Regions from separate parts of the Mesorhizobium sp. M0052 genome, predicted to be linked through region 1. Evidence: predicted binding sites of a transcription regulator. Region 1 holds the regulator's gene; the other holds the start of a gene.
The links. The regulator PhoB, encoded in region 1, activates phosphate uptake and scavenging genes when phosphate is short. The targets are predictions, from matches to a motif close to TGTCATNNANCTGTCAT.
Positions count from the first base shown of each region.

Region 2: a site for PhoB is predicted at 4,460-4,476, ahead of NKJ77_RS14280 (PhoX family protein). Genes of this name have one in related genera too.

Region 1 is NZ_JAMYUS010000025.1:85,962-94,340, reverse strand. Features, by position in the region: gene xylF (D-xylose ABC transporter substrate-binding protein) at 1-126, opposite strand, end outside; gene NKJ77_RS27305 (ROK family protein) at 393-1,628, shown strand; gene phoB (phosphate regulon transcriptional regulator PhoB) at 1,659-2,348, opposite strand; gene phoU (phosphate signaling complex protein PhoU) at 2,365-3,069, opposite strand; gene pstB (phosphate ABC transporter ATP-binding protein PstB) at 3,111-3,935, opposite strand; gene pstA (phosphate ABC transporter permease PstA) at 3,953-5,269, opposite strand; gene pstC (phosphate ABC transporter permease subunit PstC) at 5,266-6,726, opposite strand; gene NKJ77_RS27275 (substrate-binding domain-containing protein) at 6,822-7,850, opposite strand; gene NKJ77_RS27270 (PAS domain-containing hybrid sensor histidine kinase/response regulator) at 8,348-8,379, opposite strand, start outside.
Region 2 is NZ_JAMYUS010000009.1:84,410-92,788, forward strand. Features, by position in the region: gene urtC (urea ABC transporter permease subunit UrtC) at 1-669, opposite strand, end outside; gene urtB (urea ABC transporter permease subunit UrtB) at 666-2,282, opposite strand; gene urtA (urea ABC transporter substrate-binding protein) at 2,395-3,705, opposite strand; gene NKJ77_RS14275 (hypothetical protein) at 4,019-4,414, shown strand; gene NKJ77_RS14280 (PhoX family protein) at 4,532-6,445, shown strand; gene NKJ77_RS14285 (GMC family oxidoreductase) at 6,510-8,081, opposite strand; gene NKJ77_RS14290 (gluconate 2-dehydrogenase subunit 3 family protein) at 8,133-8,379, opposite strand, start outside.

The sequences.
Region 1 (8,379 bases):
CTTCCAGCGCTCTTCCTGGAAGTTCGACCACGACACGCCGATGACCTTGTCCTTCGCCTGCGCGACCGACATCAGCGCCAGCGACATGGCGACACCCGCCAGCATGGCGGCTGCAAATCTGTTCATTATAACCCTCCCTGCGCCGCCCACGGCGCGACAAAACCGGCCCGAAGGCCTGCACAAAGAGGCTCCATTTTTTCGAGCCTCGAAAAAATACTGGTTCAATGATAAGGCACTGTCAACATCGATTATGATGGATTCTGATAGCGTTGCCGAATTTTTTCGAGCTCCGCAATAAACAATGACAGGGCTGCCGGCGTCTGCCAATATTTGGCTGGTGCCGTCGAACGCCTTCACTATCATGAGGCGCGAGGAGGCCGGGAGGAAAACAAATGTCGGTTGGGATCCGCCACGACGATCTGCGCCGTCGCAACCGTGCGATGGTGATTTCGGCCGTGCGCCGGGCCGGCCAGCCGTCGCGGACCGAGATTGCGGCGACCACCGGCCTCAGCCATTCGACGATATCGGCAATCTCGTCTGATCTAATTCAAGAAGGCATCCTGATTGAAGGCAAGCCTGGCGAGACCGGCTCGCTGAAACGCGGCCGGCCGCAGGTCGGCCTTGGCCTCAACCCGGAAGCGGCGGCGGTCATGACCGTGGTGCTGTCGCTGAACTTCCTCTCCGTCACCGTCATCGACTATGCCGGCCAGGTGGTCGCGGAAGAACAGCGCCGGCTCGACACGCTGACCATGCCGCGCGACGAGCTGATCGGCGAATGCGTAGCAATCGTCGGGCGGCGTCTCGCGGACCCGGACCTCGATGTCCAGAGCATCGCCCGCATTGCCATGGGCATCCAGGGCATCACCGATTCGCAGGCGCGGGCCATGCTGTGGTCGCCAATCACGCCACTGACCGACATTGCCTTCGCCGACATGTTGGAAGCGGAATTCGGCATTCCTGCCACCATGGAGAACGACTGCAATATGATGGCGGTGGCCCTGCAATGGCGCCAGCCCGAGCGCTACCGCGACAATTTCATCGCGATCCTCTTGTCGCACGGCATCGGCATGGGGCTGGTGCTGAAAGGCGAACTGTTCACCGGCACCCATTCCTCGGGCGGCGAGTTCGGCCACATGATCCACCGTCCGGGCGGCGCGCTCTGCCGCTGCGGGCGGCGCGGCTGCGTCGAGGCCTATGCCGGAAACTACGCCATCTGGCGCAGCGCCAAAATGATGAGCGAAGATGCCGAGCCGGTCGATATCGGCGACGCTGATATGCGCGCACTCGCCGCGCGCGCCCGCGAAACCGATGGCCCGGAGCGCGAAGCCTATCGCAAGGCCGGTGAGGCGCTCGGCTTCGGCCTCGGCAGCCTGTTTGCGCTGATCGACCCGGCGCCTGTCGCCATGGTTGGCGTCAGCGCCGCCGCCTTCGACCTGATCGAGCCGGCATTGCGCGAAGCGATCGCCCAGACCGCCGGCGGCCAGCACTCGAAATCGATCTCCTTCGACACCGAGCCCAACGAGCTGCCGCTGATCCGCGAAGGCTGTGCCATGCGCGCGCTCGGCTTCGTCGATCAGGAGATTTTCGCGCCGGGCATTCAGGCCAAATCCGGCAAGCATGTCGCCTGAATGGCCGGCAACGGCGCGACGCGCAGCATCCTAGTCTTCCCTGATCGCGTAGCCGGCGCCGCGAATGGTACGGATGACATCCGGCATGCGGCCGTTGTTGACCGCTTTGCGTAAGCGCCCGACATGGACGTCGACGGTTCGCTCGTCGATGTAGATCGTCTCGCCCCAGACATTGTCGAGCAGCTGGCTGCGCGAGAACACGCGGCCGGGATGGCGCATCATGAATTCGAGCAGCCGGAACTCGGTCGGTCCGAGCCTGATCTCGCTCTTCTTGCGGTAGACACGGTGCGACTCGCGGTCGAGCACGATGTCGCCGACCTTGAGCACGCTGGACAGCACTTCCGGCTTGGCCCGGCGCAGCAGCGCCTTCACGCGCGCCATGAACTCCGGCGTCGAGAATGGCTTGACCAGATAGTCGTCGGCACCGGTGGACAGGCCGCGCACGCGATCGCTTTCCTCACCGCGCGCGGTCAGCATGATGATCGGCAGCCGCTCGGTTTCGGGCCGCACTCTAAGCCGCCGGCAGAGCTCGATGCCGGAAACAGCGGGCACCATCCAGTCGAGCACCAGGAGATCGGGCACGTTTTCCTGCAGGCGGATCTCGGCCTCGTCGCCGCGTGTCACCACCTCGACGTGATAGCCTTCGGATTCGAGGTTGTAGCGGAGGAGCACGCCTAGCGGCTCCTCGTCCTCCACGACCATGATGCGTGGCGCGATCATAGGCAGTTCACCCTCATCAGGCCGGCGTGGCCATCGCCGTCTCGTCCTGCTTCGGACGATTGGCGGGCAATTGCTGGCCGGTCAGCACATAATACGCATTTTCGGCGATGTTGGTGACATGATCGCCGATGCGCTCAAGATTCTTGGCGCAGAACAAGAGATGCGTGCAGGCGGTGATGTTGCGAGGGTCTTCCATCATGTAGGTCAAGAGCTCACGAAACACGGACGTGTATTTGACGTCGATGCGCTCGTCGTCATTCCTGAGTTTTGCAAGAGCTGCCGCATCGGTGGCGGCATATTCCTCGACGACGCCTTGCACCTGGATCAGCACCAGCTGCGCCATGGCATCGATGGAGTGCGAGAGGTCGCGCGGCGTGACGCTCAAGCCCACGGTGCCGACGCGTTTGGCGATGTTCTTGGCGAGATCGCCGATGCGCTCGAGGTCGCCGGCCATGCGGATCGAGCCGACCACGGCGCGCAGATCGTTGGCCATCGGCTGGCGCTTGGCGATCAGCGTGATGGCGCGGTCGTCCAGTTCGCGCTGGCGCGCATCCATGATGGCGTCGTCGGAAACGACACGCTGTGCCAGCGCATTGTCCGAATTGAGCAGCGCCCTGGTCGAGCCGCTGACCATCGAGCCTGCCAGATCGCCCATGTCGCGGATCAGCTTGCTGATCTGCCCGAGCTCTTCATCGAAGGAGGCGACGGTATGTTCACCCATGATCTTGGTCCTCGTGCCTGAAAATTCACCCGCCGGACGGCTCAGCCGAAGCGGCCGGTAATGTAGTCCTGGGTGCGCTTGTCGTCGGGGTTGGTGAACATCTTGTCGGTGGCGCCCTCCTCGACGAGATAGCCGAGATGGAACATCGCTGTACGCTGCGACACGCGCGCCGCCTGCTGCATCGAGTGGGTGACGATGACGATCGTGTAGTTCTGGCGCAGTTCGTCGATCAGCTCCTCGACACGGGCGGTGGCGATCGGATCGAGCGCCGAGCAGGGCTCGTCCATCAGGATCACCTCCGGCGACACGGCGATGGCGCGCGCGATGCACAGGCGCTGCTGCTGGCCGCCGGACAGGCCGGTGCCGGGCTCCTGCAGGCGGTCCTTGACCTCGTTCCAGATCGCAGCCTTCTTCAGGCTCTGCTCGACGATCTGGTCCATGTCGGACTTGCGCTTGGCCAGCCCATGGATGCGCGGGCCGTAGGCGACGTTCTCGTAGATCGACTTCGGGAACGGGTTGGGTTTCTGGAACACCATGCCGACGCGGGCGCGCAGTTCGACGACATCGATGTTCTTGTCGTAGATGTCGTCTTCATCGAGCGTGATCTTGCCGGTCACCCGCGCCGAATCGATGGTGTCGTTCATGCGGTTGAGGCAGCGCAGAAAGGTCGACTTGCCGCAGCCGGACGGGCCGATCAGCGCCGTCACCTGGTTCTGGCGGACGTCGAGATTGACGTCGAACAACGCCTGCTTCTCGCCGTAGAAGACGCCGACCTTGTCGCCGCGCATCTTGATGACTTCGTTCGACTTGGCGTTCATTTTGTCGCCCACTGCATTCTCAAGGGACTGTTCGGTCATGATGTTCATACCAAATTGCCTTTTTTCTACCAGCGCCGCTCGAACCGGCGCCGAAGCACGATCGCGGTGATGTTCATGGCCATGAGGAAGACGAGCAGGATGATGATGGCGCCGGACATGCGCTCGACAAAAGCGCGCTCAGCCTCGTTTGCCCACATGTAGATCTGCACCGGCAGCGCGGTCGCCGGATCGAAAGGCGTCGTCGGATAATCGGCGACGAAAGCGACCATGCCGATCAAGAGCAGCGGTGCTGTCTCGCCGAGCGCACGCGCCAGGCCGATGATGGTGCCGGTAAGGATGCCTGGGGCGGCAAGCGGCAGGATGTGATGGAACACCATCTGCATCTTGGAGGCGCCGAGACCTAGGGCCGCCGAGCGGATCGACGGCGGCACCGCGGCGAGGGCGGCGCGCGTGGCGATGATGATGGTCGGCAGCGTCATCAGCGTCAGCACCAGGCCGCCGACGAAGGAAGCCGAGCGCGGCATGCCTAGGAAGTTGATGAACACGGCAAGGCCGAGCAGGCCGAAGACGATCGACGGCACCGCCGCGAGATTGTTGATGTTGACCTCGATCAGGTCGGTGAAGCGGTTCTTCTTGGCGAATTCCTCGAGATAGATCGAGGCGGCGACGCCGATCGGCAGCGCCAGCAACAGCACGATCACCATCATGTAGAACGACCCGATGATGGCCACGCCCATGCCCGACGTCTCGGGCCGGCTGGAGGCGCCATAGCTGAACAGGCCGGTGTTGAAATGCTCGGCCATCACGCCGTCGGCCTTGAGTTTGTTCATCCAGTCGATCTGCTGGTTGGACACCTTGCGGCGCGCTTCATCGACGCCGAGGTCGATCTGGCCCTTGAAGGCCGAGTCGAGATTGGCGGCAGCCAGGATGTCGACATCGCGCGTCGTGCCGATCACCGAGGGATCGGCGGAGACGATGTCGCGCAGCTGGACCCGCGCGCCTTCCGACAGGAAGCCCTTGAGCTTCAGCATCATCGGCTTGTTGGCCGGATCGATGCCGAGCTTGGCCACCAGCGCGTTTTCGGCGAGCTTGGGATAGTTCGCCTTGATCAGCACATTCGGGTCTGTGGCACGCTTGTTCGAGGGGTCGATCACCTTCTCGTCGAAGGTGACCGGCAGCGTCACCGTCGTCTGCCAGAAGGCGGTGTAGCCTTTCGAGACGATGGTGATCAACATGATGGCCAGGAACGCCAGGCCCACCGAGATCGCAATCACGCCATAGATGCGGAACCGGCGTTCGGCGGCATAGCGCGCCTTCAGCCCGATGTCGCGGCGCGGACGCGCGACGGCACCCACCATCGTGTCCAGGGGGATGTCGGTCATTCGTACTGCTCCCGGTACTTGCGCACGATGTAGAGGGCGACGATGTTCATCACCAGCGTCAGCGCGAACAGCGTCAGGCCGAGCGCGAAGGCGACCAGCGTCTGCGGCGAGTTGAACTCGAGATCGCCGGTCAGCTGGTTGACAATCTTGACGGTGATGGTCGTCATCGCCTCGAACGGATTGGCCGTCAGATTGGCGGCGACGCCCGCCGCCAGCACGACGATCATCGTCTCGCCGATGGCGCGCGACGCCGTCAACAGGATGGCGCCGACGATGCCGGGCAGTGCCGCCGGCAGGATCACCCGCTTGATCGTCTCGGAGCGCGTGGCACCGAGGCCGAGCGAGCCGTCACGCATTGCGCGCGGCACCGCGGTGATGATGTCGTCGGACAAAGAGGACACGACCGGGATCAGCATGACGCCCATCACCAGACCGGCGGTGAAGATGCTCTGGCCCTGGATGAAGGGCGAGCCGCCGGTGAGTGCCGCCGACAGGTCGCGCAAGAACGGTCCGAGCGTGACAACGGCGAAGATGCCGTAGACGATGGTCGGAATGCCGGCCAGCAGTTCCAACGCCGGCTTGACCACCGAGCGCACACCGCGCGAGGCATATTCGGACATGTAGACCGCCGACATCAGCCCGACCGGCACTGCCACCAGAAGGGCGACGGCGGCGATGTAGAGCGTGCCGGCGAGAAGCGGGATCAGGCCGAACTGACCCTGGCTGCCGCCGGAACCGGCGGCGGCGAAACGCGGATCCCACACCGTGCCGAAGAAGAAGCTCATCGGCGACACGCTCTCGAAGAAGGTGATGGTCTGGAACAGCATCGACAGCACGATGCCGACCGTGGTCAGGATGGCGATGGTCGAGGCCGCAAGCAGCCCCCACAGCATCAGCTTCTCGACGTTGTTGCGCGCCCTGGCGCGCGGCGCGATCTGCCTCAGCGCATAGAAGGCGCCGGCGACCGACAGCGCGAAGGTCAGCACGGCGCCGAACAGGCCGAGCCGGTCCTGGACCTGGTTCGCCTCGACCGCGATCGGGATCATATAGTCCTGGGTGTCGCTGGCCAGTGCCACGCCCTTGGCGGCGAGCAGCGGCTGCAATTCGGCGAAAGTAGCGGGAAGTGCGGTATCGCCATCGAGCCGACGCAGGCCCTTGGCCAGGCTCTTCACCAGGCTGGCGTCGAGCGCTTCGCTGGCGACCTTTGTGTCGGCGGTGCGCTCGGGCAAAGCGGCATGGATATGCCGGTCGAGATAGAAGGAAGAGCCGATATCCCAGACGGCGAGCAAAAGGACGGCAGGCAGGACCGCGAGCAGAAAGGCCCACCAGCCATGATAATGCGCGCGCGAATGCGGCTTGACCTTGCCGGTATCCAGCGCCGCGGCGCGCTGGCGGCCGACCACAAAAGCGACCACGCCTATGGCAATGACTATGGCGAGTACGAGCAAGGACGACATAACCCACCCCAGGGAAAATTCAGATCGCCGCCGCCGTTGCGGCAAGCGGCGAAATCAGGGCGCGGAGTTCATCCGCGCCCTGCTCCGTCCGTTGATTACATCGTCTTTCCGGCGGCGAAGGCGTCGCGCTGGCCCTGACGTTCGGCGTCGGGAGCGGAAACCAGGCCGTACTGGGCGAGCGGGCTTTCCGGGCCGATCATCTGGTCATCAAGGAAGAACTCGACATATTCCTTGAGGCCGGGAACGACGCCCAGATGCGCCTTCTTGACATAGAAGAACAACGGCCGCGACACGGGGTACGTGCCATCGGCGATGGTCTGCGTCGAAGGCACGATGCCTTCCACGGTAGCGACCTTCAGCTTGTCGGCATTGTTCTCGTAGAAGGCGAGGCCGAACACGCCAACGCCGGTCTTGTTGGAGTCGATGCGGGCCAGCGTCTCGGTGTAGTCGCCATCGATGTCGACAGCCTTGCCGTCCTTGCGGATGGCGATGCAGGTTTTGCCGATTTCCTTGTCGTCGGCGATGCCGGCAGCCTTCAAAGCGGCCTTGTCGCAGCCGGCGTCGAGCAGCTTGGCCTCGAACACTTCACGGGTGCCGTGCTTCTCACCCGGAATATAGGCGGCGATATCCCAGTCGGGCAGCTTCGGATTGACCTGGTTCCACTTGGTGTTCGGGTTGTCGACCAGCTTGCCGTCGACGACCAGCTTGGCGGCGAGCGCCTTGTAGATGTCGGCGGGAACCAGCGCCCAGTCCGGACCCTTGATGTCGGTGGCAAAGACGATGCCGTCATAGCCGATGCGGACTTCCTGGACGTCCTTGACGCCGGCGTCGGCGCAGGACTTCAGCTCGTCCTTCTTGATCGGGCGCGAGGAGTTGGCGATGTCGATCGTGTCTTCGCCGACGCCCTTGCAGAACTCCTTGATGCCGGCGCCGCTGCCGCCGGACTCGACCACCGGGGTCTTGAAGTTGGTGAAGGTTTCGCCGAACTGCTCGGCGACGATCTTGGCGTAAGGCAGCACGGTCGACGAACCGGCGACCTGGATCTGGTCACGCGCAGCGGCGACACCGGACGATGCGGCGAACGCTACCGCCACGGCCGATGCCGTAACGAGGAATTTCTTCATGTGGCCTGCTCCTGTTCGGAAGATGGTCTCTTGGCGCCCTCTTCAAACCGGCGCCCGCTGAGGCCAATAGCCTTCGATTATTACAGTCGCATGACAGTTTCGTGTCAGCCCGGTAACGTCGCACAGACGCCTCGTGAGCCGCAGCCTTTAAGCCGGTTTGTGGGGATGGAAGTTGCCGCTGGAATCAGACGCTTGCGCGATTCGTGCTGGCATCAAGTCCCGGCAGATCGCAGGCCGCGATGCCGAGAAAGAAAAACCGGACGGGAGCGCGTTGCCCGTGGCCAGAGCGAATTTTGGCCGAGCCATCGCCAAAAACAGGTCCGTTGGGGTAGATTCGACGCTGTTTCTTGTCGGCGGTCGCTTGCTCCCGCCCGTAACTGAATGAGCGGTTTCGTTGTGACCATTGTCCTGACTGGGCGCCAGCTTTGATATGGTGCGATCGCACCATAGCCTTGGCTGTTGCGGCGCGGCCGAATCCCGGCCGGCGCCGCAGGTTGCTATCCAGCGTCTCGTTGGGCTTCGCCTGATA
Region 2 (8,379 bases), on a different contig from region 1:
GACGGCGAGCGCGAGTATGATGGCGCTGGCGGCAAACAGGGCCGAGCGGGTGGCGTCGGCCTGCACGTTGAAGCCCAGAATATCCTTGAAATCGGTCAAGCCGTTGTTGCCGCCGAAACCCATGTCGTTGCGGAAGAAGGCGAGCAGCAGCGCGTAGGTCATCGCCTGGGTGATGATGGAGAGATAGACGCCGGTGACGCGGCTGCGGAAGGCGAACCAGCCGAAGACGAAGGCGAGCAGGCCGGGCACCGCCAGCACCATGATGGCGGCGAACCAGAAGTGGTCGAAACCGGTCCAGAACCAGGGCAATTCCTTGTAGTTCAGGAACACCATGAAATCGGGCAGGATCGGATTGCCGTAAACGCCGCGCGAGCCGATCTGGCGCATGAGGTACATGCCCATCGCATAGCCGCCGAGGGCGAAGAAGGCGCCATGGCCGAGCGAGAGGATGCCGCAATAGCCCCAGACGAGATCGAGCGCCAAGGCAAGCAATGCATAGCAGAGGTACTTGCCCGTCAACGCGACGATGTAGGACGGAATATAGAACGCGCTTTGCGGCGACACTGCGAGGTTGAGCAGCGGCACGATAATGGCGGCCGTCAGCAGGATGAAAATAGTGATGGCGATGCGACGGTCGGCACCCGCGGCGAAGAAGCGTCCCGTGATCATGTTTCCACCGCCCTGCCCTTGAGCGCGAACAGGCCGCGCGGGCGCTTCTGGATGAACAGGATGATCAGCACCAGCACGACGATCTTGCCGAGCACCGCGCCAGCATAGGGTTCGAGAACCTTGTTGACGATGCCGAGCGAGAAGGCGCCGACCAGCGTGCCCCAGAGATTGCCGACGCCGCCGAAGACCACGACCATGAAGCTGTCGATGATGTAGCCGCGGCCGAGATTGGGCGAGACATTGTCGATCTGGCTGAGCGCGACGCCGGCAATGCCGGCAATGCCGGAGCCGAGCGCAAAGGTCAGCGCATCGACCCAAGGCGTCCTGATGCCCATCGAGGCGGCCATGCGGCGGTTGGCGGTGACGGCGCGCATCTGCAGGCCCCAGGGCGTGCGCTTCATAACAAAGAGCAGCACGCCGAAGACGGTGAGCGCGAAGACCAGGATCCAGAGGCGGTTCCAGGTGACGGCGAGTTGGCCGACATCGAACGATCCCGACATCCAGGAGGGGTTGCCGACCTCCTGGTTGGTCGGTCCGAAGATCGAGCGCACCGCCTGCTGCAGGACAAGCGAGACGCCCCAGGTTGCGAGCAGCGTTTCCAGCGGCCGGCCGTAGAGGAAACGGATGACGCCGCGCTCGATGATCAGGCCGACGGAAGCGGCAACCAGGAAGGCGAGCGGCAGCGCGATCACCAGCGACCAGTCGAACAGGCCGGGGAATGAGGTTCGGATCACCTGCTGGACGACGAAGGTGGTGTAGGCGCCGAGCATCACCATCTCGCCATGCGCCATGTTGATGACGCCCATGACGCCGAAGGTGATGGCAAGGCCGATGGCGGCCAGCAGCAGCACCGAGCCAAGCGAGATGCCGTACCATATGTTCTGGCCGGCATCCCACAGGGCCAGGCTCGAATTGATGCTGGCGATTGCCGCCGCCGCGGCATCCTTGACCGCGCCTTGCGCATTGGCCTCGACCGCGGTGAGCAGCGAGACCGCGTCGCGGTCGCCGCGCGCGCCGATCAGGGCAATGGCGGCAAGCTTGTCGGCCTCCGGCTTATCGGAGACCAGCACCGATGCCGCGCGCGCCTGTTCGAACAATGCCTTGACCTTGGCGTCGGTCTCGGCGGCGATGGCTGCATCGAGCGGCTCGATATTGGCGGCATCGGGGGTCTTGAACATGGTGTCGGCGGCGGCGATGCGGACAGAAGGATCTTTCGCGCGCAACGTCAGCGTTCCCAGCGCATCTCGGATGACACGACGCAGCGTGTTGTTGACCTTGATCTTCGTGATGTCGGCCTTGGGGGCGTCGCCGGCTTTCTCGCCACTCAGCGGGTCGAGCAGCGTGACGCTGTCGGCGGCCTCACTGCCGACGAAGACGGCTGAATCGGCTTTACGGATGTAAAGGTTGCCTTCGGCGAGCGCTGCAAGCGGCCGTTCAACCAGCGGATCGCCGGTGGCGGCAAGTTCGCGCACGACGGCCTCAGTGGCGGCAAAGCCCGTGCCCGTGGCGAATTTGGCGACGATGGCGCGCAGATCGGCTTCGGCTGCGTTCGACGGCAATAGGCTTGCCACCAGGAACACCAGCATGAGGCCGAGAGTGCGCAACAGGATCATCCGTTCAGATACTCTTCTGTGGGGAAATTCCGCGTCCGGGCGGGCTGAAGCGCCCGGACGCTTGGCGGTACCGATCGTGGACGCGTCCACGATCGGTCAGTCCCGGGAGGGATCAGTTCGTGCCCTTGCCGCCGCATTTGCCGGTGGCAACGTTGAAGTTGCCGCAGGACAGAGGCGCGCGCCAATCCGAAATCAGGTCCTTGGAATCGGGCAGATAGTCGGACCATTCGTCGCCCATCACGAGGCCGGGCGTCTGCGACACGGTCTCGAACTGGCCGTCGGCCTGGATCTCGCCGATCAGCACCGGCTTGGTGATGTGATGGTTCGGCATCATGGTCGAATAGCCGCCGGTGAGGTTCGGCACGGACACGCCGACCATGGCGTCGATGACCTTGTCGGGATCGGTGGTGCCAGCCTTTTCGACCGCCTTCACCCACATGTTGAAGCCGATATAGTGAGCTTCCATCGGGTCGTTGGTGGTGCGCTTGTCATTCTTGATGAACTTGTGCCAGTCGGCGATGAACTTCTTGTTTTCGGGTGTGTCGACGCTCTCGAAATAGTTCCAGGCAGCGAGATGGCCGACCAGCGGCGCGGTATCGAGACCGGCCAGTTCTTCCTCACCGACCGAAAAGGCCATGACCGGGATGTCCTCGGCCTTGATGCCCTGGTTGCCGAGTTCCTTGTAGAACGGAACGTTGGCATCGCCATTGACGGTCGAGACGACGGCGGTCTTCTTGCCGGCCGAGCCGAATTTCTTGATTGCGGAGACTTCGGTCTGCCAGTCGGAGAAGCCGAACGGCGTGTAGTTGACCATGATGTCTTCGGCGGCGACGCCCTTGGCCTTCAGATAGGCCTCGAGGATTTTGTTGGTGGTTCGGGGATAGACGTAGTCGGTGCCTTCCAGCACCCAGCGCTTCACCGAGCCACCGTCCTCGCTCATGAGATAATCGACGGCAGGAATCGCCTGCTGGTTCGGGGCGGCGCCGGTGTAGAACACGTTGCGCTCGCTTTCCTCGCCCTCATACTGGACGGGGTAGAACAGGATGTTGTCGAGTTCCGAGAACACCGGCAACACCGATTTGCGCGACACCGAGGTCCAGCAGCCGAACACGGCGGCGACCTTGTCCTTCGAGATCAGCTCGCGCGCCTTTTCGGCAAAGAGCGGCCAGTTGGAGGCCGGATCGACAACGACCGCCTCGAGCTTCTTGCCGAGCAGACCGCCCTTGGCATTCTGCTCTTCGATGAGCATCAGCATGGCGTCTTTCAGCGTCGTCTCCGAAATCGCCATGGTCCCCGATAGCGAATGCAGAATGCCGACCTTGATCGTGTCTTCGGCGGCCTTGGCCGGAGACGACATCGACAGGCCGGCGGCGATCACGCCCGCCGAAAACATTTTTGTTATTGTGGAGAAATTACCCCTCATACCGAAGACTCCCAAGCTGTTTGATTGCACCGCGACAATGCAAAGCAACTGCCGTGCCAAACGCGAAGGCGCCGCTCACAAAGATGGAATAGCCGAGCGTTATCAGCCGGTTGGTATATTAGCCTGGAGAAACAAAAAGGCAGCCGGTAAAAATTGATTGAGGCAAATTTGCGCAGCGCACACCACTTTTGCCTAATTTTCGCCCAATTGAGACAAATGCCTAGTTTTTGATCTCCGGCCGTGGGTTCCGGGCGAACAATGTTGCGGCACCGCGCAAAAATAGGGCAAGCTCGCCCTTCAAAAGAGAGACGTCATGACATCTCGCATCTCACGCATTTCCTGCATCCTGCTGCTGATGGCAACGAGCGGCGCCGCGCGCGCCGATTTCAGCGAGGGCAAACTTCCTGACGGCACCTATCATTGCGAGGTCTATTTGCTCGGCGCCTTCCTCAACCTCGGCGACATCACTATCAAGGGCAATGTCTATACCGGCCCGGTGACGTTCGGAACGGCGCTGCAAGGCTACAACTATCAGATGAACGCCAATGGCGAGATCACCTGGCTCGGGCCGCTGGGCGGCTATACCACCGGTGGCAACTCCGTCTCCATGACACAGGCAACACTGGACGGCGAGACCGCCCCGTCATTCGACATCATTCTGAAGCAGCCCGACGGCGCCTTCACCGCCTCGACCTGCACCAAGGGCTGAGCGATGCGTAGTGCCGCGCCCAGTTGCGGCAAAACCTTCCTCTTATGTCATGTGAATGTTGCCTAAGCAGACTAGGGCAACGGTGCGCCGTAACATCCACCCTGAGAGGCAGACACCATGGCCAATACACCGTCTTCATCCTCCCCCGTCATCCGCGAAATCATTGCCGAGCGCGTCTCGCGCCGGTCTCTTTTGAAAGGCAGCCTCGCCTCCGGCGCGCTGATTGCCGGCGGCAGCTTTGTCGGCTCCTTGTTTGCCGGCGAAACGCATGCCGCCGCAGCGCAGTCGACGCTCGGCTTTCCCGAGCTGAAGCGGGTCTACGACAAGACCCATGCCGCCGCCGAAGGCTATGAGACGACCATCGTCGCGCGCTGGGGCGACCCGCTTGCAGCCGGCCTCGCCGAATTCGACGGCAACAAGGTCGCGGCGGAGGAACAGGAAAAGCGCTTCGGCTACAATTGCGACTACATCGCCTTCATGCCGCTGCCCAAGGGCACGGTGAATTCCGATCATGGCCTGCTCTGCGTCAACAACGAATACATCTCGCCCAATGTGATGTTTCCGGGGATGACCGAGGGCGATGCCGGCAAGACGATGACCAGGGAACAGGTCAATCTCGGCATGGCCGCGATGGGCCATTCGATCCTCGAGGTGCAGGTGAAGGACGGCAAGTGGGAAACCGTGGCGGACAGCCCGCTCAACCGCCGCATCACCGCCAACACCGAAATGACCGTTTCCGGACCGGTTGCCGGCCATGCGCTGATGAAAACTTCGGCCGACCCGACTGGCACGAAAGTGCTCGGCACCAGCTATAATTGCAGCGGCGGTTTCACCCCCTGGGGTACGGTGCTGACCTGCGAGGAAGGCGTGTCCGACATTTTCGGCGGCGACCCTAAAAAGGCGCCGACTGCCGACCTGCTCGACCGTTACGGCTTCGACGGCTCCGACATCTATGGCCGCGGCCGCTTCCATGACCGCTTCAACCTCGACAAGGAACCGAACGAGGCCAACCGCTTCGACTGGGTGGTCGAGATCGACCCTTACGATCCTCAGTCCAGGCCGGTGAAGCGCACGGCACTTGGCCGCATGTCGCATGAGGCCTCGACCGTGGTCCTCAACAAGGACGGCCGCGTTGTCGTCTATATGGGTGACGACGACTATTTCGAATATATGTACCGCTTCGTCTCGGCCAAGGCCTATGACAAGGCCAACCCGGCCTCCGGCGCCGATCTGCTCGACGATGGCGTGCTGTCGGTCGCCCGCTTCGATGCCGATGGCTCGATGACGTGGCTGCCGTTGGTGCACGGCCAGGGCAAGCTTACCGTCGAGAACGGTTTTGCCGACCAGGCCGAGGTGCTGTTGAAGACGCGGTTTGCGGCAGATGCGCTCGGCGCCACGCCGATGGACCGGCCCGAGGACATCGAGACCAATCCGGTGACCGGCCGCGTCTATGCGGTGATGACCAAGAACAAGAAGCGCGACCAGTCAAAGGTCAATCCGGCCAACACGCGGCCGGAAAATCTCTGGGGCCATATTGTCGAACTGATCCCGCCCGGCGGCCGCGGCGCGGATGCCGACCACACGGCGGAAAAGTATGCCTGGGACCTGTTCGTGCTCTGCGGCAACCCGAAAGATGCCAAGGTCGGCGCCACTTTTCATCCGGACACGTCGGACAATGGCTGGTTCGTCTGCCCCGACAACATCACCTTCGACCCGGCGGGGCGGCTGTGGGTGGCGACGGACGGCGCCAATGATTTCGACCTGCCGGACGGCGTCTATGGCGTCGACACCGAAGGTGCGGCGCGCGGCCTGCCGAAGCTGCTGTTCACCTGCCCGCACGGCGCCGAAGCGACCGGCCCGTGCTTCACGCCGGACGGCACGACTTTGTTCCTGTCGGTGCAGCACCCTGCGGAAGATGCCGAGACGCTCGACAAGGCGCAGACGCTATGGCCCGATTTCAAAGACGGCCAGTTGCCGCGACCTTCCGTCGTCGCCATCCGCCGCAGGGACGGACAGCCGGTCGGCGTATAGTGAGTCCTAGTGAAAAAGGCGGAACGCGCCATGCGCGTTCCGCGTAGCGATCCGGGAGGACGGCTCAGATCGTCTTGGCCGACATTTGCGAAGCGATGTATTCGGCCTGGCGGATAGCCAGCGACACGATCGTCAGCGTCGGATTTTCAGCCGCACCGGTCGTGAACTGGCTGCCGTCCGACACGAACAGGTTCTTGATGTCGTGCGCCTGGCCGTGCTTGTTGACGACGCCGTCTTCCGCCTTTTCGCTCATCCGGTTGGTGCCGAGATTGTGGGTTGAGGGATAGGGCGGCGTCGGGAAGGAGCGCGTCGCGCCGACCGCATCGTAAAGCGCTGTGGCCTGCTTGTAGGCATGGTTGCGCATCGCCGTGTCGTTGGGATGATCATCGAAATGCACGTCGGCGATCGGCATGCCGTGCGCGTCCTTCTCGTCCTTGTGCAGCGTGACGCGGTTTTCCGCGCGCGGCATGTCCTCGCCGACGATCCACAGGCCAGCCATGTGATCATAGTGGTCGAGCGCGGTGGTGAAGGAACGGCCCCAGCCGCCGGGATTGAGGAAGGCGGCCATGAAGGGCAAGCCGAGCGACAGCGTCTCGAATTCATAGCCGCCGACAAAGCCGCGTGAGGGATCGTGCCGCGCCTCGTCGCGGATAATGCCGGCCATGGTGGTGCCGCGATACATTCGCACCGGTTGGTCGAAAATGGCGTAGACCGAACCGGTGGTGTGGCGCATGTAGTTCTTGCCGACCTGCCCCGACGAATTGGCAAGCCCTTGCGGAAACTTCGCTGACTCGGAGTTCAGCAGCAGGCGCGGGCTTTCGATCGAGTTGCCGGCGACGGCAACGATGCGGGCCTTCTGCTCCTGCAGCTTGCCGTCCTTGTCGGCATAGACGACGCCGGTCACTTTTCCGCTAGCGTCATGGTTGATCTTGATCGCCATGGCGTTTGGCCGGACCTCGAGATGGCCGGTCGCCTCACCCTTGGGAATCTCGGTGTAGAGCGTCGACCATTTGGCGCCCCATTTGCAGCCCTGGAAGCAGAAGCCGGTCTGTTGGCAGGAGTTGCGGTCGTCCCGCTCGACCGAATTGATTGCCATGTTGCCGGTATGACATTCCTTATAGCCGAGCTTGTCGGCGCCGGCCTTGAGCACCTTGAAGTTGTTGTTGCCGGGCAGCCGCGGCCAGCCATTGGTGCCGGTGACGCCCATCTTGGCTTCCGCCTTGGCGTAGTAAGGCTCCATCTCGGCCAATGTGACCGGCCAGTCCAGCAGGTTGGCGCCTTCCAGCTTGCCGTAGGTCGAGAGCGTCTTGAACTCATGCTCCTGGAAGCGCAGCGAGGCGCCGGCCCAGTGCGTGGTCGAGCCGCCGACCGATTTGACGATCCAGGCCGGCAAATTGGGGAAATCCTTCGACACCCGCCAGTCGCCTGAGGTTGTGCGCTTGTCCGTCCAGGCGAGTTGGCTGAAGGAACCCCACTCGTCATTGATGAAATCCTCGTATTCGTGGCGCGCGCCGGCCTCGAGGATGACGACATCGACGCCTTTCTGGGCGAGTTCGTTGCCGAGCGTGCCGCCGCCGGCGCCGGAGCCGATGATCACGACCACGCCGTCGTTGTTGAGATCAAATGAAGCTGCCATGGTTTCCTCCCATGAATTCCTGTTTGCCGGGTTTCAGAACGACGGAAGGGCTCAGAGCCACTCTATGTCGTCGAAACCGCGCGCGATGTAGCCGCCCTTGGAGTAGGATTCGCCCTCGTAGCCGAAGATCGGCCACACCTCCTGCTGGTTGTAGAGGCTGACGACGAGGCCGCCGCGGATGGACTGGAAGAACGGCGTCGCCTCGATCTGCAGTAGCACGGCAACGCGCTGCTCCTCCCAGCCGAGGCCGCGATAGCCGCCCTCGCCCGACTTCTTGTCGAGGTCGGCGATGCCGTCT